3 regions of the Microbacterium sp. KNMS genome follow, and region 3 is predicted to be linked to each of the others. Evidence: predicted binding sites of a transcription regulator. Region 3 holds the regulator's gene; each other region holds the start of a gene.

Region 1 (9,544 bases), on a different contig from region 3:
CGGCGCCGTGCGCTTCCACGCCGTGTTCGGCGCGCTCACGTGCACGTCGTGTCCGCGCTGGACGAGACCCGCGGCGAGGCGCTCCGCGAACCGGGCCGCCCCGTTGATGTCGGGCGAGAACGTGTCGCACCCGAGCAGGATGGTCAGTCGGTCGGACGCGGAAGTGGTCACGGATGCCTCACAGTGCAGTTCGTGGCGGCGCCATGCGGCCTGGGGGAAGTCTTCCCGAGCCTATTGCAACAGTTTGGAGCTGACTGTGAGGCGTGCCGACGCGGCTCAGCCCTGCTCGGCCCACCACGCGCGCAGCCGTCGCTCGGCCTCCTCGGGGCCCAGCGCGCCCTCATCCAGGCGCAGGTCGAGCAGGAACCGGTACGCCTGCCCGACCACCGGGCCCGGGCCCACGTCGAGGATCCGCTGGATCTCGTTCCCGTCGAGGTCGGGGCGGATGGCGTCGAGCTCCTCCTGCTCGCGGAGAGCCGCGATGCGCGCTTCGATGTCGTCGTACGCGTGCGCGAGACGCGCGGCCTTGCGGCGGTTGCGCGTCGTGACGTCGGCGCGGGTGAGGATGTGCAGGCGCTCGAGCTCGTCGCCCGCGTCGCGCACGTAGCGCCGCACGGCGGAATCCGTCCACGCGCCCTCGGCGTAGCCGAAGAAGCGCAGATGCAGCTCGATGAGCTTCGAGACCGAGCCGATCGTCTCGCCGTCGTAGCGCAGCGCCTGCAGCCGCTTCTTCGCCATCCGCGCGCCGACGAGGTCGTGGTGGTGGAACGAGACGGCTCCGCCGGGCTCGAGCTTGCGGGTGCGCGGCTTGCCGATGTCGTGCAGGAGGGCGGCGAGGCGCAGCTTCACATCGGGCTCGGCGTCCGGATGGCGCGCGCGCTCGTGCTCGATGGCCTGCGCGAGCACGGTGAGGGAGTGCTCGTAGACGTCCTTGTGGTGGTGGTGCTCGTCGACCTCGAGGCGCAGCGCGGGGATCTCGGGGAGGAACTGGTCGATGAGGCCCGTCTCGACGAGAACGCGCAGCCCGCGCACGGGGTCGTCGGTCTGGAGGAGGCGGGTCAGCTCGCCCTGGACGCGCTCGGGGCTCACGATCGCGAGCGTCTCGCGCAGGTCGGCGATCGCCGCGAGCGTGCCCTCCTCGATCGCGAAGCCGAGCTGCGCGGAGAAGCGGGCGGCGCGCAGCATGCGCAGCGGGTCGTCTCCGAAGCTGACCCGCGGATCGATCGGCGTGCGCAGGACGCCCGCGACGAGGTCCTCCACGCCGCCGGTCGGGTCGACGAGCCGCACGTCGGGGACGCGCAGCGCCATCGCGTTCACCGTGAAGTCGCGTCGCGTGAGGTCGGCCTCGAGGGTGTCGCCGAACTCGACGGTCGGCTTGCGCGTCTCGCCGTCGTAGCTGTCGGCACGGTAGGTCGTGATCTCGACCTGCTCGCCCTGCACGCGCGCGCCGATCGTGCCGAACGCCCGGCCGATGTCCCACTGCGCGGAGGACACCGGCGTGACGATCCGCAGGATGTCGTCGGGGCGCGCGTCGGTCGTGAAGTCGAGGTCGTTCGTCGTCCGCCCGAGGAGGGCGTCGCGCACGGGTCCGCCGACGACCGCGAGGTCGTGACCCGCATCGGCGAACGCCTGCGCGAGGGTCGCGACCACGGGCGACGCCGCGAGGTCGCCGAGGCGCGCGAGACCGGCGGCCATGTTGAGCATGGCTTCCAGGGTACCGGGCGGTCGCAGGGCGGCCCTCGAGACTAGCGTCCGTCGTCGAGACCAGCGCCCGGTGCACTGGTCTCGGCGACGAGCGCTAGTCTCACGGACCCGGGGGGCGGGGGCCGGGGCCGGGGGCCCGGGGGCCGGGGGCGGGGTCAGGCGGGGGCGAGGAAGCCGTCGAGGACGAGCTCGCGGACGGCGGACAGGAGCCCCGCACGCAGCGCGTCCTCGTCCGTCTCGAGCAGCTGCGCGAGCGCCGCGACGATCTGCCCCAGGGCGAGCTCCCCGTCGCACGCGCCGACGAGCGCGGCGAGCGCCGGGGCGGCCTGCACGGAGCGCCCGAAGCCGCCGCCCTGACGCAGCTCGATCACGCTGGGGTCCGCGGCGCCGGGGAGGTGGTGACGAGACTCGGTGACGTCGGGCGCCGCCCGCAGGTGCAGGGCGAGCAGCTCGGCGTCGGCGAGGGGCGCGATGCGGTCGTGCGCCGCGAGCACCGCCGCGAGGTGCGTTCCGAGCGCGCCCTCCGACGGGATCGCCTGCGTGACGCGCTCATAGCGCGCGAGCCGCGGCGCGCCATCCGCCCTCCTCAGGAGCACGTAGCCGAAGCCGATCGCCGTGACGCCTCGCTCCGAGAAGTCGTCGAGCCAGGCGTCGAGGAGTCGGTCGTGCTCGGGGCTGCCGGGGGCCGTGCCGCCGTCGCGGATCCACATCTCGGCGTAGGCGATCGGGTCGAGCTCCTCGCGCTCGATCACCCACGCCTCGAGAGCGACGTCGGACGCCTCGACCCAGGCGCGCATGCGGTCGAGCCCGGGCACGCCGTCCTTCGTCTCCCAGTTCGCGAGGAACTGCGCGGTTCCGCCCGGAGCGAGGTGGCGGCCGACGCCCGCGACGACCTGCTGCACGAGCGCATCGCCGACGAGCCCGCCGTCGCGGTACTCGTACGCGGGCACGCCCATGACCCGCGGCGTGATGACGAACGGCGGATTCGACACGATGCGGTCGAACACCTCCCCGGCGACGGGGTCGAACAGCGACCCGGCCCGCGTCTCGATGCCCGTCGCGCCCGCGAGCGCCGCATTCAGCTCCGCGAAGCGGAGGGCGCGCCGGGAGATGTCCGTCGCGACGACCCGGTCGGCGAAGCGACGGGCGCGCAGGGCCTGGATGCCGCACCCCGTGCCGAGGTCGAGGACCGTCCGCACGGGAGTCGGAAGCTGCAGACCGGCCAGCGTGAGGGATGCTCCGCCCGCGCCGAGCACGTGATCCTCCGCGAGCGCGCCCCCGCCGAGGGCGATCTCGTCGAGGTCGCTCGCGAGCAGCCACTCGCCCGGACCGCGGTCGTCGTGGAAGGACTGGGGGCGGATGACCGCGAGCGGCGCGACGACGTCGGCGTCGACCGCGGCGAGTCCGAGTGCGACGAGCCCGCGGGCGCCGACTCGGGGGAGCGCGGCGTCGACCGCGGTGAGCGGCTGCCCGACGCCGAAGACGAGCAGCCGCGCGAGGACGGCGAGCGCGTCGTCGCGCTCGCGGATGGCCCGGAGGGCGGGGGCGCGGAGCCCGCGCCCGATCGCGTCGTCGGCCTCGACTCCCCACATCGCGCGCAGCGCCTCGGATCGGAACCGGGCGGCCGAGAGGTCGGCGGCGAGGTCGCGGCACAGGGCGGAATCGGGGTGCGGGCTCACCCGACCATTCAACCGCGCGCTCGTGTCATCCGCTTCCCCGCGCCGCTCCGAGCGAGCTCGAAGGGAGCTCACAGCGCACTTTTAGCACTCTCCCCCTGAGAGTGCTAATTTGAAACATGAGTCGATGCGACTCAAGGTGATGTTGCGAACAGCGCCGAGCGAACAGAGGAGGACGATCACGATGGCGATGTTCTTCGATCCGTTCCGTGAGTTCGACCGGGTGGCCGAGCAGCTCTTCGACCGCCAGGGCCCCCGCCTCATGCCGATGGATCTCTACCGCGATGGAGACCACTACGTGCTGAGCGCCGACCTTCCCGGCATCGATCCCGGAAGCGTCGACATCGATGTCGACGGCCAGCTCCTGACCATCCGCGCCCAGCGGACGGGCCGCAGCGAAGAGGGCGTGAAGTGGATCACGCGCGAGCGGCCGACGGGCGCGTACATGCGTCAGCTGAACCTCGGCCAGGGCATCGATACCGAGCGCATCACGGCGACCTACGAGAACGGCGTGATGAGCGTGCTCATCCCGATCAGCGAGAAGGCGAAGCCGCGCAAGATCGAGGTGCAGCGCTCGGGCGACAGCAGCCAGACGCTGACGGCCCCCGAGCTCACCTCCTGATCCCCCGGATCATCCGCGCGCACAGGGAGAGGGGCAGATGCGATCGCATCTGCCCCTCTCCCTGTGCGCTGGCTATGCGTCGCGACGCGCGCCCTCCGACGGCGTCACCGTGAAGGTGTGCGGCGCCCGGAAGCCGCGTTCCGCGAAGGCCGCACGGGCCGCCTCGGCGACGGCGTCGACTCGATCGGCGTCCACGAGCGCGATCGCCGCGCCGCCGAAGCCGCCGCCGGTCATCCGCGCGCCGATCGCACCCGCCGCGAGCGCGGCCTCGACGGCGGTGTCGAGCTCGGGCACCGAGATCTCGAAGTCGTCCCGCATCGACGCGTGCGACGCCACGAGGAGGTCGCCGATGGCCCGCGGCCCGGCCGAGCGCAGCGTGGCGACGGTGTCCAGCACACGCTGGTTCTCCGTCACGATGTGCCGCACCCGGCGGAAGGTCACCTCGTCGAGCGTCTCCGCGGCGCGCGCGAGGTCGTCGACCGACAGGTCGCGCAGCGAGGGCACGCCCATGTCGGCCGCGCCCTTCTCGCACGAGGCCCTGCGCTCGCGATAGCCGCCCGTCGAGTGCGCGTGCGTGACCTGGGTGTCGATGACCAGCAGGGCGAGCCCCTCCCGGGCGAAGCCGAGGTCGACGGACTCCGTCGCGAGGGTCCGGCAGTCGAGGAAGGTCGCGGCGTCGGGCCGGCCGAGCGTCGACGACACCTGGTCCATGATGCCCGTCGGCGCGCCGACCGCCTCGTTCTCCGCCGTCCGCCCGATCTTCGCGATCGAGAGACCGTCGAGCCCGAGCTCCCACAGATCGCTGAGCGCCGACGCCGTCGCCCCCTCGATCGCCGCCGACGAGGACAGTCCCGCGCCGACCGGCACGTCCGATGCGAGGGCGATGTCGAGGCCGCCGACGTCCGACGCGCTGCGCCCGCTCGCCGCGAGGGCGGCCCAGGCGACGCCGAGGGGATAGGCGGCCCACTCGGGCACCGATCCGCTCTGCACGGCGTGACCCGCTGCGCCGTCGAAGGTGGCCGCGAGCGCGTCGATCGACAGCTCGAACGGGGCCCGGTCGAGGGTCGAGATGACCCGGATAATGCGGTCGCCTCGCATGCCGACCGCGGCATACGTGCGGTGCTCGATCGCGAACGGGAGCACGAAGCCCTCGTTGTAGTCGGTGTGCTCTCCGATGAGGTTGGCGCGCCCCGGCGCCGACCAGACGCCCACCGGCTCTCCGGCGGTGAGCGAGCGGAGCAGCTCGATCGCCTCGTGCTGCGCGGTCATGCCCCCACCGCCTCGCGCAGTCGCTCTGCGGTCTGCTCGGGCGGGACATCCCCGATCCACGCTCCCATGGCGGCCTCCGATCCGGCGAGGTACTTGAGCTTGTCGGCCGCGCGACGCGGCGAGGTGAGCTGCAGGTGCAGCCGCGCCGTGTCCCTCGCGACGTCGACGGGCGCCTGATGCCACGCCGCGATGTACGGCGTGGGGGTGTCGTAGAGACGGTCGACGCCCCGCAGCAGACGCAGGTACACCGAGGCGAGCTCGTCGCGCTCGGCGTCCGTGAGAGCGGCGAAGTCGGGGGCGTGGCGCCGTGGCGCGAGGTGCACCTCGACGGGCCATCGCGCGGCGAACGGCACGTACGCGATCCAGTGCTCGGCCTCGAGCACGACGCGGGGACCCTGCTGCTCGAAGGCGATGATCCTCTCGAACAGATCGGCGCCCTCGCGCTCGATGGCCTGCAGCAGGAGCTTCGTGCGCGGCGTGATGTAGGGGTACGCGTAGATCTGGCCGTGGGGATGGTGCAGCGTCACGCCGATCTGCTCGCCCCGGTTCTCGAACGGGAAGACCTGGCGGATGCCCGGCAGGGCCGAGAGCGCGGCGGTGCGGTCTGCCCATGCCTCGATGACGGTCCGAGCGCGGGTCTCCGTCTGCGTGCCGAAGGAGCCCTCGCGCTCGGGGCTGAAGCACACGACCTCACAGCGGCCGACCGACGTGCGGCTGCGGCCGAGCCCCGGCGCGTCGAGGTCGTCGAGGCCGAGCGGCGGGTCGACGGCGGCGGGCGCGTCCCCCGTGGCGACGTCGAGTGCCGGGCCGAACGACGGCGACTTGTTCTCGAAGACCGCGACGTCGTAGAGGCTCGGCACCTCCGACGGGTTCGTCGGCGTCTGCGGGGCGAGCGGGTCGAGTTCGGCCGGCGGCAGGAACGCCCGGTTCTGGCGCGCGGCGGCGACCGAGATCCAATCGCCCGTGAGCACGTCGCGACGCATCGTCGCCGTCTCGGGCCGCGGACCGAGCTCGCGCTCGTCGATGCGCCGCTCCTCGGGCAGCGTCGTGCCCGGGTCGTCGTAGTAGATGAGCTCGCGCCCGTCGGCGAGACGCGCGACGCGCTTGACCACGCCGGCGCCCAGCGTCGTCCCCGGTGCCACCATGGCTCCTCCGTTCCTGCGCGATGCCGCGCGTGTTGACGTCAACATGGATGGTAGTGCAAAGTGGGTCGCAGGAGAAGGGAGACCCCATGGCGCAGGTGTCGGCCGCCGACGTCGCCCGACTCGCCGGGGTCTCGGGCCAGACCGTCTCGCGCGTCGCCAACGGATCTCCTCGCGTCGACCCGACGACCCGCGCGCGGGTCGAGGCCGCCATGGCTCAGCTCGGCTATCGGCCGAACCGCACCGCGCGCGCCCTGCGGACCGGCCGCACCCGCACGATCGGCGTCGTCGTGCGCACGCTGGCCTCGGTCGGCAACACCCGCATGCTCGAGGCCGTCACGCAGGCCGCGTCGGCCCGGGACCACGCCGTCCTCGTGGTGACGCTCTCGGAGGACGCCGAGCGCGCCGACACGGCGTTCGCGGCGCTCGCCGACCACGGCGTCGACGGCGCCGTGGTCCTCAACGAGGCGACACCGAGCATCCACGAGGCCGCGGAGCCCGGGTTCCCCGTCGTCGCGGTCGACGCCGACACGAGCGAGCGGTTCACCGTCATCTCGTCGGATCACGCCGGCGGCGCCGAGAGCGCCACCGCGCACCTCCTCGCGCAGGGGCACGCCTCCGTGCATCATCTGGCCGGCCCCGCGGGCTCGTTCGCCGCCGCCGAGCGCGAACGGGGATGGCGCGCCGCCCTCGCGGCGAGGGGCGCGACCGCGCCGCGTCCTCTGCGCGGAGACTGGACGGCCGCGACCGCCCGCGATCTCGCGGAGGAGCTCGTCGCGGACCCCGCGGTGACCGCGGTCTTCGCGGCGAACGACCAGATGGCGCTCGGCGCCCTGCACGCCGCCCACGCAGCGGGGCGCGACGACCTCGCTGTCGCCGGGTTCGACGACGTCGTCGACGCGGCGGACTACTGGCCGCCGCTCACGACGGTGGCGCAGGACTTCGACGAGCTCGGCTCGACCGCGGTCGACCTGCTCCTCGCGCTGCTCGCGGGCGACGTCGTGGCCGACCGCACGATCGTGCCCACGCGCCTCATCGTCCGCGAGAGCTCGCTGCGGCCCCGGTGACCACTGCGGCACGCCTCGCAGGGCGCGTCCAGCCGTGTTCGTAGGATTGAACGGTCCCGTGCGCCCTCGCACGACCCGATGAGCAGGATGTCCATGACCCACCGCCGCACGGCCGAGGCACGCAGCTGTCTGCGACGTCTGGGCGCGCCGACCGCGGTCCTGCTCGCGCTGCTCCTGGGCGCCCAGCCCGCGCTCGCGTCGGTCCCCGATGCGACCTCCGAGCCATCCGATGCGCCCCGCCGGCACGTGACCGCTCCGAAGGAGAGCGGGCAGGAGGCGCGGGTCGGCGTTCCCGCAGACGCGGACGACGACGACCAGGCGCCCGCTCTCTCGCTCCTCCCCGCACAGCAGGGAGTGCTCGGCGCCGGTGCCGCCCTCAACGCGACGGCGACGATCGCCAACCCCGGCGCGGAGGCGCTGCCGGCGGGCACGCTCCGCCTCGACATCGCGCGCTCGGCACTCGGCGACCGCGCCGCGCTGGACGCCTGGCTGACGTCGGGCGACGCCGACGGAGACTTCGCGACGCTCCAGACCGCACCGGTCGACGAGGTCGGCGGAGGCGCGAGCGCGACCGAGGAGCTCTCGGTCGCGGCGGATGTCGCCGGCCTCGAGGGCCTCGCAGCCGGCGTCTACCCGCTGCGCGCGACGCTCGGCGCAGGCGCGTCCGCGGTCGAGGGCCGCAGCGTCGTCGTGGTCGCCGACGGCGAGCGCGCGCCGGTCTCGGTCATCGTCCCGATCACCGCGCCGCCGACCGCGGCGGGGCTCCTCACCGCCGACGAGATCGGCACCCTGACCGGCCCCGACGGCGCGCTGTCGCAGGCGCTCGAGGCCGTCGCCGGCACGACGGCCGTGCTCGCGGTCGATCCGGCCATCCCGGCGGCGATCCGCGCGCTCGGCACGGCAGCGCCCGCTGCCGCCCTCGAGTGGCTCGAGCGGCTCGAGGAGCTGCCGAACGAGCGCTTCGCCCTCCAGTTCGGCGACGCCGACGTGACACCGCAGATCCAGGCCGGCCTCGCGGCGCCGCTCGCGCCCACGAGCCTGCGCGCGTTCGAGAGCGGCGAGAACTTCGCGGCACCGGAGCCGACGCCGTCGGCCACGCCCGCCGCGGAGGAGGAGCCCGCCGCGCCGGACGAACCCGCCTACCCCTCCCTCGAGGAGCTCCTCTCCATCGGCGAGGAGGCGGCGCGCGTGTACTGGCCGGCCGAGGGATCCGCGGGCCCCGACGTCGTGTCCGCTCTCGCCGTGGAGGGAGCGACCACGCTCATCCCCTCGACGTCGACCGCCGAGGGAGCAGAAGGAGCCGCCGTGCCCGCGCGCGCCGAGGGCGCGCTCGTGTACGACGAGGCCATCTCCGAGGTGCTCAGCGCCGCCGCGCTCGACCAGAGCGCGCACGAGGACGATCTCGTCGAGGCCTCCGCGGAGCTGTGGTTTGCGGCGCACGAGACCGGAGGAGCTCCGCTCCTCGTCGCGCTCGACCGCCCCGCCTACCCGGCCGACGACGCGGAGGCGCCCACGGCCATCCGCACCGAGGAGAGCCTGCGCGACGCCATCGAGAGCGTCACCCGCAATGCTTCGGTCGAGGCCGTGCCGCTCACCGACGTCCTTGAGGCCGAGGCGCAGCCCGTCACGGTGTCCGAGGTCGCGCCGGAGCCGGAGCGCACCGCGGCGGTCTCGGCCTTCACGTCCGCCGAGCCGGGCCTCGCGCACATGGCGTCGGCGCTCGACGAGCCCGAGCTGCTCACGGGCCAGGCGCGCGCCGAGGCCCTGCAGCTGCTCGGCGTCGGATGGACCGACGACCCCGACCGCTGGCGCGAGGCCATCGGCGCGCACGCCGAGCTGACCGCTCAGCGCGTCGACGGCATCGGCGTCACGGTGTCCGACCAGGTGCAGCTGCTGAGCGCCGAGGCGCCGCTGCCGGTCTGGGTGCGCAACAGCCTCGCGTGGCCCATCACGGTCGTGCTCGAGGTGCAGCCCGACAACGTGCGCCTCGACGTGCAGGAGCGCATCGAGGTGCAGGTGCCGGCGGGCAGCAACCCGCGCGTCGAGATCCCCGTCGAGGCGCGC
Region 2 (9,544 bases), on a different contig from region 3:
GCGCGGCGCGACCGAGCCGCTCTATCTGCGCTCGCCCGACGTCACGGCGCCCGCGCCGCGGAAGCGGGTGGGCTCGTGAGCATCCGCGAGGCGACCGTCGCCGACCTCGACGCGATCATGGCGCTCGAGCGCAGCGCCTTCCCAACCGACGCCTGGAGCGAGGGCATGATGCGCGAGGAGCTCGCGTCGGAGCACGCGCACTACCTCGTGCTCGAGCAGGCCGGTCAGGTCGCGGGCTACGCCGGTCTGCGATCGCTCCCGGGCGCGAAGGACGCGGATGTCCAGACGATCGCGATCGCCGAGCGCGCGCGCGGCCGCGGGCAGGGCAGGGCGCTGCTGCGTCTCCTCCTCGAGGAGGCCGATCGCCGCCGCGTGCGCGAGGTGTTCCTCGAGGTCCGCGCCGACAACCCGGTCGCCCAGGCGCTCTACGCCAGCGAGGGGTTCGCCGAGCTCGGCCGGCGCCCGCGCTACTACCAGCCCGACGACGTCGACGCGATCGTCATGAAGCTCGACGTCCCCGCGTGGCGCGCCGCGCGCATCCCCGACCCGACCGATGCAGGAGCCTGCTCATGAACCGCGCCGAACCCCTCGTGCTCGGCATCGAGACGAGCTGCGACGAGACCGGCATCGGGATCGTCCGCGGCCGCACCCTCCTGTCCAACACGATCGCGAGCAGCATGGACGAGCACGCGCGCTTCGGCGGCGTCGTGCCCGAGGTGGCCGCCCGCGCGCACCTCGAGGCGCTGCAGCCCGCGATCGAGCAGGCCGTCGCCGAGGCGGGCATCCGGCTCGCGGATCTCGACGCCGTCGCGGTCACGAGCGGGCCGGGCCTCGCGGGCGCGCTCATGGTGGGGGTCGGCGCCGCCAAGGCCCTCGCCGTGTCGCTCGGCAAGCCGCTCTACGCCGTGAACCACCTCGTCGGGCACATCGCGGCCGACATCCTCGCCGACGACAGCGAGCCGCTCGAGTACCCGACCGTCGCCCTGCTCGTCTCGGGCGGGCACACCTCGCTGCTGCTCGTCCGCGACCTCACGAGCGATGTCGAGCTGCTCGGCGAGACGGTCGACGACGCGGCGGGGGAGGCCTTCGACAAGGTCGCGCGCATCCTCGGACTGCCGTACCCCGGCGGGCCGGAGATCGACCGCGCGGCCGTCGGCGGCGATCCCGATGCCATCCGCTTCCCCCGCGGCCTCTCGCGCGCGAGCGACCGCGAGAAGCACCGCTGGGACTTCTCGTTCTCTGGCCTCAAGACCGCCGTCGCGCGGTGGACCGAGCAGCGCGAGGCCGAGGGCGAGGACATCCCGATGGCGGACGTCGCGGCGAGCTTCCGCGAGGCCGTCGTCGACGTGCTCGTGACGAAGGCACTGGATGCGTGCGCGGAGCACGACGTGCCGCGACTGCTCCTCGGCGGGGGCGTGATCGCGAACCGCCGTCTCCGCGAGGTCGCTCTCGCGCGCGCCGAGGCCGCGGGCGTGACCGTCCGGATCCCGCCGCTGCGGCTCTGCACCGACAACGGCGCGATGATCGCCGCGCTCGCCTCCGAGCTCATCCAGTCGGGCCACGAGCCCTCGACGCTCGCGTTCGGAGCGGACTCGACCCTGCCCGTCACCGACATCCAGGTCGCGCGCAGACCATGACCGAGCCGGAGGACGCGGCGCAGCTCGACGACGACGAGCTGCTGAACGCGGTGCCCTCCCGCTCCGACCGGCCGCGCCGCCGCGTCTCACTCTCGAGCCCGTCGCTCGTGCTCGGGATGTTCGCGCTCACGATGTCGTGGTTCACGCCGTGGGTCGCGCCGCTCGCGCTCATCGCCGTCGTGCTCGCGGTCATCGCGCTCGTCCGCCGACATGCCGACCGGGCTCTCGCCTGGTGGGGGTTCGGGTTCGGCGTCGTGGCGATCGCCTACTGCGGCGTCTGGGCGCTCTGGATCCTCGGTCAGCTCGGCGAGGCGCCCGTCATCGAGCTGCCGGCCGCGTAGCCGCTACACGCGGTCCGCGAGGATGGCGGCGCGCCGCCCGCCGATGCGCGTCATGAAGAGCGTCGCCGATCCGTCGCCACGCAGATTGAGCTTCTTCCGGAGGAGCGCCGGATCGACGTCGACGCCGCGTTTCTTGATCTCGAGGGTGCCGATCCCGCGGGCGCGGAGCGCCTTCGCGAGCGCCTTGACGTCGGCGGGGAGCGTCTCGCGGACGCGGAACGACGAGACGAACGGCGTCGTCAGCGCGGCATCGCCCGTGAGATACGCGATGCCGGGAGCGATCGGGCCGGCCGCGAGCGACCGGGCGACCTCGCCGACGAGGCGCGCGCGGATGACGGCGCCCTCGGGCTCGTGCAGGAACGCCCCGAGCTCGTGCACCGGCTCGTCCTCGGTGTCGGCGGGAGCGGTGAGCTCGTGCGACGCGTCGCCGCGGATGACAAGCGCGGCCCGGCGCACGCCGTCGCGCGCGAGCGCCCCCGACCAGAGCACGAGCTCGACGGTCGACCCGTCGACGCTCACCCACTGCGCCTCGACCGCGTCCGGGATCGCCTCGCGATCGTGAGCCGGGCCGAGCTTCATGCCCACGGGCATCCGCTCGCCGAGCGCGTGCGCCCAGCCGAGCGCGGGGGAGTAGTCGGATGGCGCGACCCGGCGGGTCTCGGAGTGACCGCTCGTGCGACGCGCGGGGTCGAGCCAGACCGCGTCCCAGCCGGAGAGGTCGACCTCCTCTGCGCGCTCGGAGCGCACCTCCACGGCATCCCCGAACGGCCGCAGGTTGTAGGCCGCGAGGGCCGCCGTCACAGGGTCCGCGTCGACCGCGAGCACCTCCATCCCGACGCCGGCGAACGCGAGCGCGTCGCCGCCGATGCCGCAGCCGAGGTCGGCCACGCGCTCGATTCCCGCCGCGCGCATGCGCCCTGCATGGTGCGCGGCCACGGACATCCGCGTCGCCTGCTCGACCCCCGCGCGGGTGAAGAGCATGCGCGCCGCGAAGGGGCCGAACTTCGCCTCCGCCCGCGACCGCAGACGCACCTGGCCGACGACCGCCGAGACGAGGTCGGGGGAGTGGCCTGCGGCCCGGAGGCGCGATACCGCGCGGGCGACATCCGCCGTCGTCTCCACGGGGTCCAGCGCGTCGAGCAGGGCCAGGCCCTCGGCGGTCAGCAGCGCGTCGAGTTCTCCCTGCTCCATGCGTCCATTCTCGCGTGTCATCCTGTGTCCTCGAATTGGCACTCGCGTTGCGGGAGTGCCAGGTCCCGCCCTACACTGGCGTTAGCACTCTCGTCATGAGAGTGCGAACTGAGTCTTCCGTCGAAGCAACGAAAGAAGAGGTACACCGTGTCGGTTTCCATCAAGCCGCTCGAGGACCGCATCGTCATCAAGCAGGTCGAGGCCGAGCAGACCACCGCCAGCGGTCTGGTCATCCCCGACACCGCCAAGGAGAAGCCCCAGGAGGGCGAGGTCGTGGCCGTGGGCCCCGGCCGCATCGACGACAACGGCAACCGCGTTCCGCTCGACGTCGCCGTCGGCGACCGCGTCCTGTACAGCAAGTACGGCGGGACCGAGGTCAAGTTCGGCGCCGACGAGTACCTGGTGCTCTCGGCCCGCGACGTGCTCGCGGTCGTCGTCCGCTGACGACACGCCTTTCCTGGAGGGCCCGGCGCTTCGGCGTCGGGCCCTTCTGCATGCGCGGGGATGACCGCGTGGCAGGAATGCGCCGGAGGATGACCGCCGCGGCACCGTCCCGGCCGCCCTCGCGGACCACCTGCCGACCTAGGCTGGATCGGTGACCACGCTCTCCGCCACTGGATCCTCGGAACGCGAGCGGGCGCTCGGCACGGGGTACGGCTTCAGCGCCTACCTGCTGTGGGGTGTGCTCCCGCTCTACTTCGTCTTCCTCGCGCCGACCGGCCCCTGGGAGGTCGTCGCCTGGCGCGTCCTCCTCTCGCTCGTCTTCTGCGCCATCCTGCTCACCGTCGCGCGCGGATGGGGCCGGATGATCGCCGTGCTGCGGAACCCCCGTCTCGCGCTGTGGACGGCGATCGCCGGCGTCCTCATCTACGTCAACTGGCAGACCTTCCTCATCGCGACCCTCACCGGGCACGTCGTGGAGTCGAGCCTCGGGTACTTCATCAACCCGATCACGACGGTCGTCCTCGCGGTGCTCGTGCTGCACGAGCGGCTGCGCCGCGCGCAGTGGGCCGCGGTCGGCATCGCGGCCGCGGCGGTGGTCGTGATCGTCGTCGGATACGGCTCCGTGCCGTGGATCGCGCTCATCCTCAGCACGTCGTTCGGCCTCTACGGGCTCGTCAAGAACCGGATCGGCGCCGCGGTCGACGCGGTCAGCGGCCTCGCGCTCGAGACGATGTGGCTCGCGCCGGTCGCGGTCGTGCAGCTCGTCGTCGTCGCGGCGACGGCGGGGCTGACCTACGGAACCGTCAGCACGCTGCACACCGTGATGCTGTCGCTCGCGGGCGTTGCGACGGCCGTGCCGCTGCTGCTCTTCGCGGCAGGCGCCCGGCGCATCTCGCTGACGGCGGTGGGGCTCCTGCAGTTCATCGCGCCGATCCTGCAGTTCCTCGTCGGTGTCGTCGTGCTCCACGAGCCCATGCCGCTCGAGCGGTGGATCGGCTTCGGCATCGTCTGGGTCGCGCTCGTGGTGCTGAGCGTGGACATGATCCGGCACGCGCGTCGCCCCCGACCGGCCCTGGAGCCCGAGCCCGTCGCCTGAGGCGGGTTTCTGGGGCGTTCTGGGGCGGCGTTCTGGGGTCGAAGCGCGGCGGCGGGTCGCCGCGTTTCGCGGCAAAGGGGTGGCGGGTCGCCGCGTTTCGCGGCAAGAGCCAGCGAGTCATTCCCCGTTTCGCGTCGAATCGGCGCCCGGTCACCGCGTTTCGCGGCGAGTGGGCGGGTGACTCGACGGTTGTGACCGCGGTCGTCACCTGCTGAGGGACGCGGATTCGGATGGCTGGGGCGTGTGTGCGCGTGTCGTGCGCAGGAGGCTACTCGTGCCTCACGGGTCCGATTCCGGTGACGGTTGTGACCGCGGTCGTCACCTGCTGAGGGACGCGGATTCGGATGGCTGGGGCCGGTGTGCGCGTGTCGTGCGCAGGAGGCTACTCGTGCCCCACGGGTCCGATTCCGGTGACGGTGTGCCGCGCCGGGCGCCGCCAGCCGCGACTCCGCGCAGGCCCTGTCGTGCCATCCGCCTACCGCGCCTCGGCGCCCATCCGCAAGCGCCTTGTTTTCGGTTCACCGAAAAGCTACTTTTTCGGTATGCCGAAAAATCTCGTCCGGGGCGGTGCCGTCCTCGCGGCGGTCGCCCTGCTCTCGGGGTGCGCCGGGGGTGCCGCGCCCCAGGGAGACGACCGCCCGGTCGTCCTCACCACCTTCACCGTGCTCGCCGACATCGCCCGCAATGTCGCGGGCGAGCACCTCTCGGTCGAGTCGATCACGAAGGTCGGGGCCGAGATCCACGGCTACGAGCCGACGCCGGGAGACATCCGGCGCGCCGCCGACGCCGACCTCATCCTCGACAACGGCCTCAACCTCGAGGCGTGGTTCGCGCAGTTCGTTGACTCCGTCGACGTGCCGCACGTCGTCGTGTCGGAGGGCGTCGAGCCTATCGACATCGCCGGCGACGCGTACGCCGGCAAGCCGAACCCGCACGCCTGGATGAGCCCCGTCAACGTGCAGGCGTACGTCGACAACATGGTCGAGGCGTTCAGCGAGCTCGACCCCGAGCACGCCGACGACTTCGCGGCGAACGGAGAGGCCTACGCGCAGCAGCTGCAGGCCGTGCAGGACGAGCTCGTCGACGCGCTCGCGCCGCTGCCGGAGAACGAGCGGGCGCTCGTCACATGCGAGGGGGCGTTCTCGTACCTCGCGCGTGACGCGGGGCTCACCGAGGCGTACATCTGGCCCGTCAACGCCGAGCAGCAGGCGACTCCTCAGCAGATTGCCGCCGCCATCGAGTTCGTCGAGGAGAACGGCGTCCGAGCCGTGTTCTGCGAGTCGACGGTGTCGGACAAGCCCATGCAGCAGGTCGTCGAGGCGACGGGCGCGGCGTTCGGCGGCACGCTCTACGTCGACTCCCTCTCCGAGCCGGAGGGGCCCGTCCCCACCTACCTCGACCTCATCCGGCATGACGCGGCGCTCATCGTCGAGGGGCTGACCGGATGAGCCCCGCGATCGAGCTCGCCGACATCACGGTCCGCTACCGAGACATCCTCGCTCTCGACGCCGCATCCGCGACCGTCGAGGCCGGGAAGGTGACGGCCCTCATCGGGATGAACGGGTCGGGCAAGTCCACGCTCTTCAAGACCGCGCTCGGGCTCATCCGCCCCGACGCCGGCAGCGTCCGCATCGAGGGCGGGTCGCCCGCCGTCGCCCGTCGCCGCGGCATCGTCGGCTACGTGCCGCAGAGCGAGGATGTCGACTGGGCGTTCCCGGTCTCCGTGCGCGACGTCGTCATGATGGGGCGCTACGGGCGCCAGGGCCTGACGCGGCGGGCCCGCCCCGATGATCGCGCGGCCGTCGAGGAGGCCCTCGAGCGGGTCGACCTCGTCGATCTCGCGGACCGCCAGATCGGCCAGCTGTCGGGAGGTCAGCGCAAGCGCGCGTTCGTCGCGCGCGGCATCGCGCAGGAGGCGCGGATCCTCCTGCTCGACGAGCCCTTCGCCGGGGTCGACAAGCGCTCCGAGGCGACGATCGTGCGACTCCTTCGCGAGCTCGCGGCCGACGGCTGTGCGGTGCTCGTCTCGACCCATGACCTGCACGCGCTTCCCGAGCTGGCCGACGAGGCCATCCTCCTCCTGCGCAGGCCCCTCTTCCACGGCCCGGTCGGCGAGGCGCTGCGGCCGGAGAACCTCGCGCGCGCCTTCGGGCTCGGGGAGGCCGCATGAACCTCCTCGACCTCCTCCTCGAGCCGCTGCAGTACGACTTCATGGTGCGCGCGCTCGCCGCGACCGTCGTCGCCGCGGTCGTCTGCGCCCTGCTGTCGTGCTGGCTCGTGCTCGTCGGATGGTCGCTCATGGGCGACGCCGTCTCGCACGCGGTGCTGCCGGGCGTCGTCATCGCGTACATCCTCGGCGCGCCGTTCGCGCTCGGCGCGCTCGCCTTCGGGCTGCTCGCGGTCGCGCTCATCGGCGTGCTCCGCGACACGAGCCGCGTGAAGGAGGACGCCGCGATCGGCATCGTCTTCACGACCCTCTTCGCGCTCGGGCTCGCCCTCATCTCCGTGACGCCGAGTCAGACCGATCTCAACCACATCATCTTCGGCAACATCCTCGGCGTCTCCGACGGCGACCTCATCCAGATCGGCGTGCTCGCCGCGGTCGCCCTCGTCGTGCTGCTCGTGAAGCGACGCGATCTCACGCTCTACGCGTTCGACCCGACCCATGCGTTCGCGATCGGGCTCTCGCCCCGTCTGCTGGGCGCCATCCTGCTCGGCGTCCTCGCGCTGACCGCGGTGGTCGCGCTCCAGGTGGTCGGCGTCATCCTCGTCGTCGCGATGCTCATCATCCCGGGCGCGACCGCGCACCTCCTCACCGACCGATTCGGGCGGATGCTCGTCATCGCGCCGATCCTGTCGGCCGCCTGCTCGGTGATCGGCATCTACCTCAGCTACTGGCTGGATGCCGCGTCGGGGGCGCTCGTCATCCTCGTCCAGGGCGTCGTCTTCACTCTCGTCTACCTCTTCAGCCCACGGCACGGAGTGGTCGGACGGCGGATGGCGCGGGCGCGTGCCGCCTGAGGCTTTCCTGTGCGCGGGGTGTGAACGAGACCGCGCCGCTCTCCGGGCGCGCCGATAGAATCGGCGCACGGGACGGCGATCCCTCCCGTACCGGAGCAGCCCACACCGCGTCGGCAGGAGACACCCCCAATGACAGAACACGACCCGTTCGGCTTCGTCGGCCTCACCTACGACGACGTGCTGCTCCTCCCGGGGCACACCGACGTCATCCCCAGCGAAGCGGACACGTCGTCGCGGCTCACCCGCCGCATCCGGGTCGCCATCCCGCTCCTCTCGAGCGCGATGGACACCGTCACCGAAGCGCGGATGGCGATCGCGCTCGCCCGCCAGGGCGGCATCGGCATCCTCCACCGCAACCTCTCGATCGCCGACCAGGCCGCGGCCGTCGACCGCGTCAAGCGCAGCGAGTCGGGCATGATCACCGACCCGATCACGACCTCGCCCGACGCGACGATCGCCGAGGTCGACGCGATGTGCGCGAAGTACCGCATCTCGGGTCTGCCCGTCGTCGACGAGGACAACCGCCTCATCGGCATCATCACGAACCGCGACATGCGGTTCGTCTCCGACATCCAGCGCCCCGTGACGCGCGTGAAGGACGTCATGACGAGCGAGGGCCTCATCACCGGCCCCGTCGGCATCGCCGCCGAGCAGGTTATCGCCCTGTTCGCCGAGCACCGCGTCGAGAAGCTGCCGCTCATCGACGACGAGGGCAAGCTCGCCGGCCTCATCACCATCAAGGACTTCGACAAGAGCGAGAAGTACCCCCTCGCCACGAAGGACGACCAGGGGCGCCTCCGCGTGGGCGCCGCGATCGGCTTCTTCGGCGACGCGTGGGAGCGCGCCGAGGCGCTGCGCGACGCGGGTGTCGACGTCATCGTCGTCGACACGGCCAACGGGCAGTCGCAGGGCGTCATCGACATCGTCCGCCGTCTCAAGTCGGACGAGTCGTTCGCGCACATCGACGTGATCGGCGGCAACATCGCCACGCGCGAGGGCGCCCAGGCGCTCATCGAGGCGGGCGTCGACGCGGTCAAGGTCGGCGTCGGCCCCGGCTCGATCTGCACGACGCGCGTCGTCGCCGGTGTCGGCGTGCCGCAGGTGACCGCGATCTACGAGGCGTCGCTCGCGGCGCGCGCCGCCGACGTGCCCGTCATCGCGGATGGCGGCCTCCAGTACTCGGGCGACATCGCGAAGGCGCTCGTCGCCGGCGCCGACACGGTCATGCTCGGGTCGCTGCTCGCGGGCACGGAGGAGTCGCCGGGCGAGATCGTGTTCCAGGCCGGCAAGCAGTTCAAGCAGTACCGCGGCATGGGCTCGCTGGGCGCCATGCAGACGCGCGGCAAGCAGACCTCGTACTCGAAGGACCGCTACTTCCAGGCCGACGTCCCGAGCGACGACAAGCTCATCCCCGAGGGCATCGAGGGCCAGGTGCCCTACCGCGGGCCCCTCTCGGCCGTCGTGTACCAGCTCGTCGGCGGGCTGCGCCAGTCGATGTTCTACGTCGGCGCCCGCACGATCGACGAGCTCAAGACCCGCGGCAAGTTCGTCCGCATCACCTCGGCGGGCCTCAAGGAGTCGCACCCGCACGACGTGCAGATCGTCGTCGAGGCGCCGAACTACAAGCGCTGAGCCGCTCGACAGAAGGCCCCCGCTCCGGCGGGGGCCTTCGTCGTCGGCACCCCTGGACCCCTCCGAGTCCCGGGCGTACCGTGCGGGTATGTGCCGAAGCATCCACACCCTGCACAACTTCGAGCCCGCCGCGACCTCCGAGGAGGTGCACGCGGCGGCGCTGCAGTACGTCCGCAAGATCG
Region 3 (9,544 bases):
ACGCGCCGCGCTGATCGCAGCCCTCGTCGACGGTGACGCCGTCTCCCGCGCGGTCGCGGTACGGCACGCACGACGGGTCCTCGATCCCGAGGGTCGTGAAGTAGTTCAGGACGTTGAACGAGGCCACCGACACGTCGCCGCCCACCGGCTCGGGGGCCGCGGTCCGGGTGTTCTCGAACACGACGCCGTCGACACCCGATCCGTCGGCGACGATCGGCTCCGTGGGGTTCAGCTTCCATGCGTCGTTGCGGAAGTCGACGATGTGGGGCTCCGCGAACGCGACGGACGCACCGACCCGGATGGGCTCGACGAGCGAGATGTACGCGGGCGTGAGGTCGCGGTTGCGCGAGAAGCTCGCGGTCGATCCATCGTCGAGGGCGATGCGCCGCGCGGCGTTGTCGGCCGCGACGGCCTCTGCCTCGGGCGAGCCGGGGCGCGCGACGTCGGTCGGCTGGCGCAGGGGATCCGGGCCCGCGGCGAGCACGACCTCCCCGAACGTGTTCGTCGCGTAGGTGTCGGAGACGGTGAACTCGCCCGCGGGCGCGACGAGCATCGACTCCAGGCGCTCGCGCTCCGCGTCGGTCGCGGGCCAGCCCACGACGGCGGGCTCGACCGGCGCGGCGTCGGCGACGATCTCGGCGCCTCCCGCGCCGACGACGAGCTCGGTCAGACCGTAGTGCTCCTTGACCTCGCCGGTGACCCGCACGGTGTCGCCGATCGCGACCGCGCCCACGGTGGCGGCCGAGTAGACGAAGATCGCGTCCGACGCGACATGCGCGGCCGGGTCGAGCTCGCCGCCGGTGCCGGGGGTCTGGAGGACGTATCCGTCGAACCCGCCCGTCGGGTAGTGGGCCGTGACGACGCCCGTCGTCGTCACCGTCTGGCCGACGACGGGCGAGGCGTCGTCGGTGCCCTGGATCTCCGCGATCTCGACGGGCTCCCCGGGCGTCGGAGTGGGCGTGGGCGTGGGAGTGGGCGTCGTGTCGCCGCCGAGCGGCTCGGGCGTGGGCGCACCCGTGACGAAGTCCGCGCCGTTGTCGGCCGTGTTCGCGCCTCCCGTGCGGGCGATCGCCGTCGCGTTCGTCGTGGCAGGCGCTGCGGAGCCGGCGAAGTCGGTCGCGCCGCCCCAGCCCACGTAGTCCACGACGGGCGCCGCCGTCGCGAGGCCGGTCGCGCCCGACAGCGGCGTCACCTGCGAGACGAGCGCCACCTTGCCCTGGGATCCGCTCATCGCGATGCCGCCGTCGACATCCGCCTCCACGTCCGGGAGGGCGGTGTTCGAGCCGTAGGCCTGCCCGACCACGAGCGTCTCGTCGGGCGGCAGCACGACATCGCCGAGCGGCGTGACCTGCCACGTCGCGCCCGTCGCCGAGGCGTACTGGACGCTCCAGCCGGCGAGGCTCTGCGGGGCGTCGGTCGTGTTCACGATCTCGACGAAGTCCCGGCTGAATGCGGCGCCGCTGTTGCCGCCGCCGCCGTACACCTCGTTGATGAGGACGCCGTCGCCGGGAGAGACGGCGGCATGAGCCGCGACGGGAGCGAGCAGCGCGGCCGCGACCGATGCGGTCGCTGCCGCGGCGCACAGGCGCCGGGTGCGGCGCGGGGGAGAGGACTGCTGCACGATGGTCTCCTTCGGATGTGCAGGAGGGCGCGGCGGTCGCCGCACGGGAGGATGTCAGGCAATCGTCGTCGCATGAACGGCCGGTTACCGGGATCTCGCGCGGAAGCGGCGGCGCGTCGCGCGGCGACCCGGGCACGCGCGACGGCGCGCGGCCCGTAGAATCAGACGGATATGTCCCCTCGTGCCACGACTCCGCTCCCGCCTGCCGCGACACCGCCTGAGCGCATCCGCAACTTCTGCATCATCGCTCACATCGATCACGGCAAGTCGACGCTCGCCGACCGCATGCTGCAGCTCACCGGCGTCGTGTCCGACCGCGACATGCGCGCGCAGTACCTCGACCGGATGGACATCGAGCGCGAGCGCGGCATCACCGTCAAGAGCCAGGCGGTGCGTCTTCCGTGGCAGCTCGAGGGCGACACCTATGCGCTGAACATGATCGACACGCCGGGGCACGTCGACTTCACCTACGAGGTCTCGCGCTCGCTCGCGGCGTGCGAGGGCGCCGTGCTGCTCGTCGACGCCGCCCAGGGGATCGAGGCGCAGACGCTCGCGAACCTCTACCTCGCGCTCGAGAACGACCTCACGATCATCCCCGTGCTCAACAAGATCGATCTCCCCGCGGCCGACCCCGACCGCTTCGCCAAGGAGCTCGCAGACCTCATCGGCGGCGACCCGGCCGATGTCCTGCGCGTGTCGGGCAAGACCGGTCAGGGCGTGGAGGACCTGCTGGACCGCCTCGTCGCCGAGATCCCGGCACCCCGGGGCGACGCCGATGCACCCGCCCGCGCGATGATCTTCGACTCGGTCTACGACGCCTACCGCGGCGTCGTCACCTACGTGCGGATGGTCGACGGGCGCCTCTCTCCGCGCGAGCGCATCCAGATGATGTCGACGCGCGCGACGCACGAGCTCCTCGAGATCGGCGTCTCCAGCCCCGAGCCGACGCCCTCGAAGGGCCTCTCCGTCGGCGAGGTCGGGTACCTCATCACCGGCGTGAAGGACGTCCGCCAGTCGAAGGTCGGCGACACGGTGACCAACCAGCGCACGCCCGCGACCGAGCCGCTCCCCGGCTACACCGACCCGAAGCCGATGGTGTTCTCGGGGCTCTACCCGATCGACGCGAGCGACTACCCCGACCTCCGCGAGGCGCTCGACAAGCTCAAGCTCTCGGATGCCTCGCTCGCGTACGAGCCCGAGACATCCGTCGCCCTGGGCTTCGGCTTCCGGTGCGGCTTCCTGGGGCTCCTGCACCTCGAGATCGTCACCGAGCGGCTCTCGCGCGAGTTCGGGCTCGACCTCATCACGACGGCGCCCAGCGTCGTCTACGAGGTCACGACCGAGACCGGCGAGAAGATCGTCGTCACGAACCCCAGCGAGTACCCCGACGGCAAGATCGGGGCGGTGTCCGAGCCGATCGTCAAGGCCTCGATCCTCGCGCCCAAGGAGTACGTCGGCACCGTGATGGAGCTGTGCCAGCAGCGCCGCGGCACGATGCTCGGCATGGACTACCTCTCCGAGGAGCGCGTCGAGCTGAAGTACACGATGCCGCTCGGCGAGATCGTGTTCGACTTCTTCGACCAGCTCAAGAGCCGCACGCAGGGCTACGCGAGCTTCGACTACGAGCCCGAGGGCCAGCAGGAGGCCGACCTCGTGAAGGTCGACATCCTGCTCCAGGGCGAGCGCGTGGACGCGTTCAGCGCGATCGTCCACCGCGAGAAGGCCTACTCCTACGGCACGACGATGACCGAGCGCCTGCGCAAGCTCATCCCGCGCCAGCAGTTCGAGGTGCCCATCCAGGCCGCCATCGGCGCGCGCGTGATCGCGCGCGAGAACATCCGCGCGATGCGCAAGGACGTCCTCGCGAAGTGCTACGGCGGCGACATCTCGCGCAAGCGGAAGCTGCTCGAGAAGCAGAAGGAGGGCAAGAAGCGCATGAAGATGGTCGGCCGGGTCGAGGTGCCCCAGGAGGCCTTCATCGCCGCGCTCTCCGGAGACGTCGAGTCGAAGGCCGGGAAGTAGCCAGGGGCTGCGGTTAGGGTGGAAACCATGCGCCGGGAGACCTTCCGAGACGAGACGGTCGACTATGCCGCCGTCGGGGCGACGCAGGCTCCTGACCTGCTCCAGTACCCGCCGGAGCACAGCATCCCCGCCGCGTCCGCCTGGCGGATCGGCAGCGGCGAGGAGCGCTTCCGCACCGCGGTCGACGCCCTTCTGTCGTGGGGCGCGCTGAAGGGCGCGGGGCTCACGCTGAGCGATGTCCGGCCCGCTCCCGGCCCGACCTACACGGGCGTCAGCTTCGACGAGGCGGGCAACGCCGTCGCGCCGAGCCGATCCGATGCGGACCAGCGGTTCGACGCGGACGGAACGCCGTACGTCGGGGCGGGCACGACCGTCACCGTGCACGGCAAGGTGGGCGGCTCGCGGGCTGACGCCGAGCTGCGGGTCATCTTCGTGATCGAGGAGGCGCGTCGCGTGGGCTTCGCGCTCGGCACCGTCGGCAACTCGGTCGTGAGCGGCGAGGAGTCGTTCATGATCGAGTGGCGCGAGAACGACGAGGTGTGGTTCGAGGTGCGCGCGTTCGACCGCCCCATGACCTTCTGGAACCGCCTGTTCAAGACGCTCGTGCGCCGTCGTCGCAAGGCGCTCTTCGCGGGGTACCTCCGCGCGATCTCGCCGCTGTTCCACACCGGCTCCTGATGGCCGGCGCCCTCCCCGTCGGCGATCCCGCTCCCGCCGACGGCCGCCTCCCGCGCGATCTCCCGATCGATCCGGCGACGGATCTCGGCGTCTACCTGCACGTGCCGTTCTGCCGGGTGCGCTGCGGGTACTGCGACTTCAACACCTACACCTCCGATGAGCTGCGCGGGGCCCGACAGGACGAGTACGCCGACGTCCTCCTGCGCGAGGTCGCGCTCGCGCGCGACGTGCTCGCCGAGGCGGGCGCGCTGCGTCCCGCGCAGACGGTGTTCTTCGGCGGAGGCACGCCGACGCTGCTGCCCGCCGGCGACCTCACGCGCATGCTCGAGGGCGTCCGCGGCGCGTTCGGCATCGCGGACGGCGCGGAGATCACCGTCGAGGCGAACCCCGACACGGTGACTCCCGCGGTCGCGGAGGAGCTCGCGCGGGCGGGGGTCACCCGCATGTCGGTGGGCATGCAGTCGGCCGTGCCGCACGTGCTCGCGGCGCTCGATCGCACGCACACGCCGTCGAACGTGCGGACGGCGGTCGAGGCAGGGCGCTCGGTCGGGCTCGACGTGAGCGTCGACCTCATCTACGGCGCCCCCGGCGAGTCGATCGACGACTGGCGCGCGTCGCTCGAGGCCGCGCTCGCGCTCGAACCCGACCACATCTCGGCCTACGCGCTCATCATCGAGGACGGGACGAAGCTCGCGCGGCAGATCCGCCGCGGCGAGGTGCCCGCGCCCGACGACGACCTCCAGGCCGACATGTACGAGCTCGCCGACCGCATGCTCGCCGACGCGGGCTTCGCGTGGTACGAGGTGTCGAACTGGGCGCGCGGCGACGGCCGTCGCTCGCGCCACAACCTCGCGTACTGGCGCGGCGCCGACTGGTGGGGCTTCGGTCCGGGTGCGCACAGCCACGTCGCGGGTCTGCGCTGGTGGAACGTCAAGCATCCCGCCGCGTACGCGCAGCGGCTCGCCGCAGGGGAGTCGCCGGCCGCCGGTCGGGAGCGCCCCGACGCGGCCGCGCAGCAGCTCGAGCGCGTGCTGCTGCACAGCCGCATCCGCGAGGGGCTCGCGATCGACGCGCTGCCGGATGACGCGCGGCGTGCGGTGGCCGGCCTCATCGCCGACGGCCTCATCGAGCCGGGGGCGGCGCTCCGCGGGCGGATCGTGCTCACCCTCCGCGGCCGCCTTCTCGCGGACGCCGTGGTGCGGGCACTCACGGACTGAGGTCGGCCGAGCCGCGCAGGCGGCCGGCGCGCATGCCGTTCCCGGCCTCGGGTCGGTAGACTGGCACTCCGAGACATCGAGTGCCAGGAGAGGAGCGCGCACATGGTCAGCGACCGCGGACTGCAGGTGCTCCGGGCCATCGTGCAGGACTACGTCGACACGCACGAGCCGGTCGGCAGCCGCTCCATCGTCGAGCGGCACTCCTTCGGCGTCTCGGCGGCGACCATCCGCAACGACATGGCGCTCCTCGAGGACGAGGAGCTCATCGCCCAGCCGCATACGTCGTCGGGCCGCGTCCCGACGGACAAGGGCTACCGCGTCTTCGTCGACCACCTCGCCGAGCTGCGCCCGCTGTCATCGGCCCAGCGGTCGGCGATCGCGTCGTTCCTGGGCGACCCGGCCGACCTCGACGACCTCCTCGCGCGCACCGTCCGCCTCCTCACGCAGCTCACCGGACAGGTCGCGCTCGTGCAGTACCCGTCCTTCGCCCGGGCGAGCGTGACGCACGTGCAGCTCGTGCCGCTCGACGGCCGCCGCGTGCTCGTCATCATCGTGACCGACACCGGCCGCGTGTCGCAGCGCATCACGGGCCTTGCCGACGAGCTCGACGCGGAGTCGATCGAGCGGGTCGCCGCGCGCCTCGTGCCCCTCCTCGCCGGCCGCTCCGTGGCCGACGCGGCCGAGCAGCTGCAGCGCGGCACCGAGCTCGCTGCCGCTCCCGTCAGCGCCGTCGATCGCGCGCTGCACAGGATCGCGCAGGCGGCAGCCGAGGAGCTCGACGAGTTCCGCCAGAACCGCCTCGTGCTGGCGGGCTCGGCGACCCTCGCGAAGCGCGAGCAGGACTTCCGCGGCAGCATCCATCCGCTCCTCGAGGCGATCGAGGAGCAGGTGACGCTGCTGCGGCTCATGAGCGAGATGGTCGCCGACGAGCAGGGTCTCTCGGCGAGCATCGGCCGCGAGAACGCGGCCTTCGGGCTCTCCGAGGCGTCGATCGTCGCGAGCGAGTACGACTCGGCCGTCGGCGCGGCGCGCATCGGCATCATGGGGCCCACGCGCATGGACTACCCCCGCAACCTCGCTGCGGCGCGGGCGGTCGCCCGCTACCTGACGAGGCTGCTGGACGAGGACGAGGGCCGGCGCTGACGCGTCGCCCGACGGATCGGAGCACGGGCGCACGACGCCCGCAGGAAGGCTGATGTGGCTGATCACTACGAGACCCTCGGCGTGTCGAAGGACGCGTCGCAGGAGGACATCAAGAAGGCGTACCGCAAGCTCGCGCGTCGCCTGCACCCGGATGTGAACCCCGCGCCCGAGGCCGCGGAGGAGTTCAAGTCGGTCACGCACGCGTACGACGTGCTCAGCGACCCCGAGCAGCGCCGCCGCTACGACATGGGCGGCGACGAGTCGCCGTTCGGCGGCGCGGGCTTCGGCGGATTCGGCGACATCTTCGAGACGTTCTTCGGCGCCTCGGGCGGCGGTCGCGGCGGTCGGCCGCGCTCGCGCCGAGAGCGCGGACAGGACGCGCTCGTCCGCGTGACGCTCGAGCTCGGCGATGTCGTGTTCGGCACGCACCGCGACATCGAGGTCGACACCGCTGTGCTCTGCGAGACCTGCCAGGGGTCCTGCTGCCAGCCGGGGACGAGCCCCGCGACGTGCGACATCTGCGGCGGCACGGGCCACGTGCAGCGCCAGGTGCGCAGCCTCCTCGGCAACATGGTGACGTCGCAGCCCTGCGGCGCGTGCCAGGGCTACGGCACCGTCATCCCGCACCCGTGCGCGACCTGCGGCGGCCAGGGCCGCGTGCGCTCGCGCCGCACCGTGTCGCTCGACATCCCCGCGGGCGTCGAGACGGGCCTGCGTCTGCAGCTGCCGGGCTCGGGCGAGGTGGGCCCCGCCGGCGGCCCGAACGGCGACCTGTACGTCGAGGTCACGGTCGCCCCGCACCGGGTGTTCAGCCGCGACGGCGACGACCTGCTCGCAACCCTCGAGGTGTCGATGACCGACGCCATCCTCGGCACGACGACGACCATCGCCGGGCTCGACGGCGAGGTCGAGGTCGAGGTGCGCCCTGGCATCCAGTCAGGCGAGGTGCTGACGATCAAGGAGCGCGGGATCACGGGGCTGCGCACCTCGCGTCGCGGCGACCTGCGCGTGGGCGTCCAGGTCGTCACGCCGACGAAGGTCGATCACCGCACGCGTCAGCTCCTCGAGGAGCTCGCGCGGCGCACGAAGGCGCCCGCGCCGCGCCTGGCCGAGTTCCACCAGGGGCTGTTCTCGAAGCTCCGCGACCGGTTCCGCGGCTAGGGCCCATGGCGCTGCACTTCCACGACGAGCGCGCGGGGGCGGTCTCGCCCGGCGGCGAGCTCGAGCTCACGGGTGCGGAGGCGCACCACGCCGCATCCGTGCGCCGCGTGCGCGTCGGCGAGGAGGTCACGGTCACGGATGGCCGCGGCGCGTGGCTCGCGGGCACGTGCGAGAGCGTCTCGCCGCAGCGCGTCGTCGTGCGGATCGCCTCGCGCCAGGATCTGCCGCCCCAGTCCCCGCGGCTCGTGCTCGTGCAGGCGCTCGCGAAGGGCGACCGCGACGAGCTCGCGGTGCAGGCGGCGACCGAGCTCGGCATCGACGAGGTCGTGCCGTGGCAGGCGGCGCGCAGCGTCTCGCGCTGGCACGGGCCAAAGGCGGAGAAGGGCCGCGCCCGCTGGGCCTCGATCGTCCGCGAGGCCGCGAAGCAGGCGCACCGGGCGTGGATCGCGGAGGTCTCCCCGATCGCGACGACCGCGCAGGTCGCAGAGCGCGCCGCGTCGGCGCGCGTGCTCGTGCTCGACCCGACCGCGCAGGCCGCCCTGACCTCGATCGACGTCGACGACGCCCGCGATCTCGTCCTCGTCGTCGGCCCCGAGGGCGGCATCGCGCCCGACGAGCTGGAGCGCCTCGCGGCCGCCGGCGCCGAGCGCGTGCGCCTCGGCGACACCATCCTGAGGACCTCGACCGCGGGGCCGGCGGCCCTCGCCGTCCTCAACGCGAAGCTCGGGCGCTGGTGACCGCGGTGGATAGACTCGACGGCATGAGCGAGCCGTCGATCTTCACGCGCATCCTGCAGGGCGAGATCCCGGGAACCATCGTCGCCGAGACCGAGCGCGTGTTCGTGCTGCAGGACATCAGCCCGCAGGCGCCCGTCCATCTCCTCGTCATCCCGAAGACGCAGGAGTACCGCGACGTCGTCGAACTCGCGGCGGGCGACCCCTCGCTCCTCGCCGAGATGGTCCAGACCGCGAAGGCGGTCGCCGAGGACCACGCCGGCGGGCAGTTCCGTCTGATCTTCAACACCGGCGCAGACGCGGGCCAGACCGTGTTCCACGTGCACGCGCACGTGCTCGCCGGAGAACTCCAGGAGAAGAGCCTCGTTGGCCACTGACCCCATGGGCGCCGCCCAGCCGGACGACGACGTCGTCACCCAGACCATCCACGCCGACGGCGTCGCGATGGTGCAGCTCCTCGGACCGCAGGACCGCCTCCTGCGCATGGTCGAGCGCGAGCACCCCGCCGTCGACGTCCTCGTGCGCGGCAACGAGATCACCCTGCGCGGGTCGGCCTCCGCCGTGCGCGCCGCGCGCGTCCTCGTCGACGAGCTGCTGCAGCTCACGCGCGAGGGGCACGACCTCGGCCCCGCCGACATCGCGACGTCGAACCGCATCCTCGAGCAGGGCGGGCCGCGCCCGAGCGAGGTGCTCGGCGAGGCGATCCTGTCGACCCGCGGCAAGGTCATCCGCCCGAAGACCCTCGGCCAGAAGAAGTACGTCGACGCGATCGACGAGAACACGATCGTCTTCGGCATCGGCCCCGCTGGCACGGGGAAGACCTACCTCGCGATGGCGAAGGCCGTGCAGGCCCTGCAGCGCCGCGAGGTGAACCGCATCATCCTCACGCGCCCCGCGGTCGAGGCGGGGGAGCGGCTCGGCTTCCTGCCGGGAACGCTGACCGACAAGATCGACCCGTACCTCCGGCC

What was found. Region 3 encodes HrcA, which represses chaperone genes, less so after heat shock. Its sites were predicted from a motif close to TTNGCACTCGNNNNNNNCGAGTGCNAA; they were not measured.
Region 1: ACWXWW_RS05390 (Hsp20/alpha crystallin family protein) is a predicted target of HrcA. The motif match lies at 3,465-3,491, and genes of this name have one in related genera.
Region 2: groES (co-chaperone GroES) is a predicted target of HrcA. The motif match lies at 3,205-3,231, and genes of this name have one in related genera.

Annotation. Positions count from the first base shown of each region.
Region 1 is NZ_JBSQBP010000006.1:6,159-15,702, reverse strand. It holds gene ACWXWW_RS05405 (glycosyltransferase) at 1-171, opposite strand, end outside; gene ACWXWW_RS05400 (CCA tRNA nucleotidyltransferase) at 277-1,704, opposite strand; gene ACWXWW_RS05395 (DUF7059 domain-containing protein) at 1,860-3,383, opposite strand; gene ACWXWW_RS05390 (Hsp20/alpha crystallin family protein) at 3,565-4,002, shown strand; gene galK (galactokinase) at 4,075-5,271, opposite strand; gene galT (galactose-1-phosphate uridylyltransferase) at 5,268-6,416, opposite strand; gene ACWXWW_RS05375 (LacI family DNA-binding transcriptional regulator) at 6,503-7,480, shown strand; gene ACWXWW_RS05370 (DUF6049 family protein) at 7,574-9,544, shown strand, end outside.
Region 2 is NZ_JBSQBP010000001.1:245,691-255,234, reverse strand. It holds gene tsaB (tRNA (adenosine(37)-N6)-threonylcarbamoyltransferase complex dimerization subunit type 1 TsaB) at 1-79, shown strand, start outside; gene rimI (ribosomal protein S18-alanine N-acetyltransferase) at 76-573, shown strand; gene tsaD (tRNA (adenosine(37)-N6)-threonylcarbamoyltransferase complex transferase subunit TsaD) at 570-1,637, shown strand; gene ACWXWW_RS01180 (hypothetical protein) at 1,634-1,978, shown strand; gene ACWXWW_RS01175 (THUMP-like domain-containing protein) at 1,982-3,169, opposite strand; gene groES (co-chaperone GroES) at 3,317-3,613, shown strand; gene rarD (EamA family transporter RarD) at 3,765-4,709, shown strand; gene ACWXWW_RS01160 (metal ABC transporter substrate-binding protein) at 5,252-6,157, shown strand; gene ACWXWW_RS01155 (metal ABC transporter ATP-binding protein) at 6,154-6,879, shown strand; gene ACWXWW_RS01150 (metal ABC transporter permease) at 6,876-7,730, shown strand; gene guaB (IMP dehydrogenase) at 7,860-9,362, shown strand; gene ACWXWW_RS01140 (DUF2277 domain-containing protein) at 9,451-9,544, shown strand, end outside.
Region 3 is NZ_JBSQBP010000002.1:141,999-151,542, forward strand. It holds gene ACWXWW_RS01955 (ExeM/NucH family extracellular endonuclease) at 1-1,621, opposite strand, end outside; gene lepA (translation elongation factor 4) at 1,793-3,643, shown strand; gene ACWXWW_RS01965 (DUF1990 family protein) at 3,671-4,321, shown strand; gene hemW (radical SAM family heme chaperone HemW) at 4,321-5,538, shown strand; gene hrcA (heat-inducible transcriptional repressor HrcA) at 5,641-6,681, shown strand; gene dnaJ (molecular chaperone DnaJ) at 6,736-7,842, shown strand; gene ACWXWW_RS01985 (16S rRNA (uracil(1498)-N(3))-methyltransferase) at 7,848-8,579, shown strand; gene ACWXWW_RS01990 (HIT domain-containing protein) at 8,603-8,953, shown strand; gene ACWXWW_RS01995 (PhoH family protein) at 8,958-9,544, shown strand, end outside.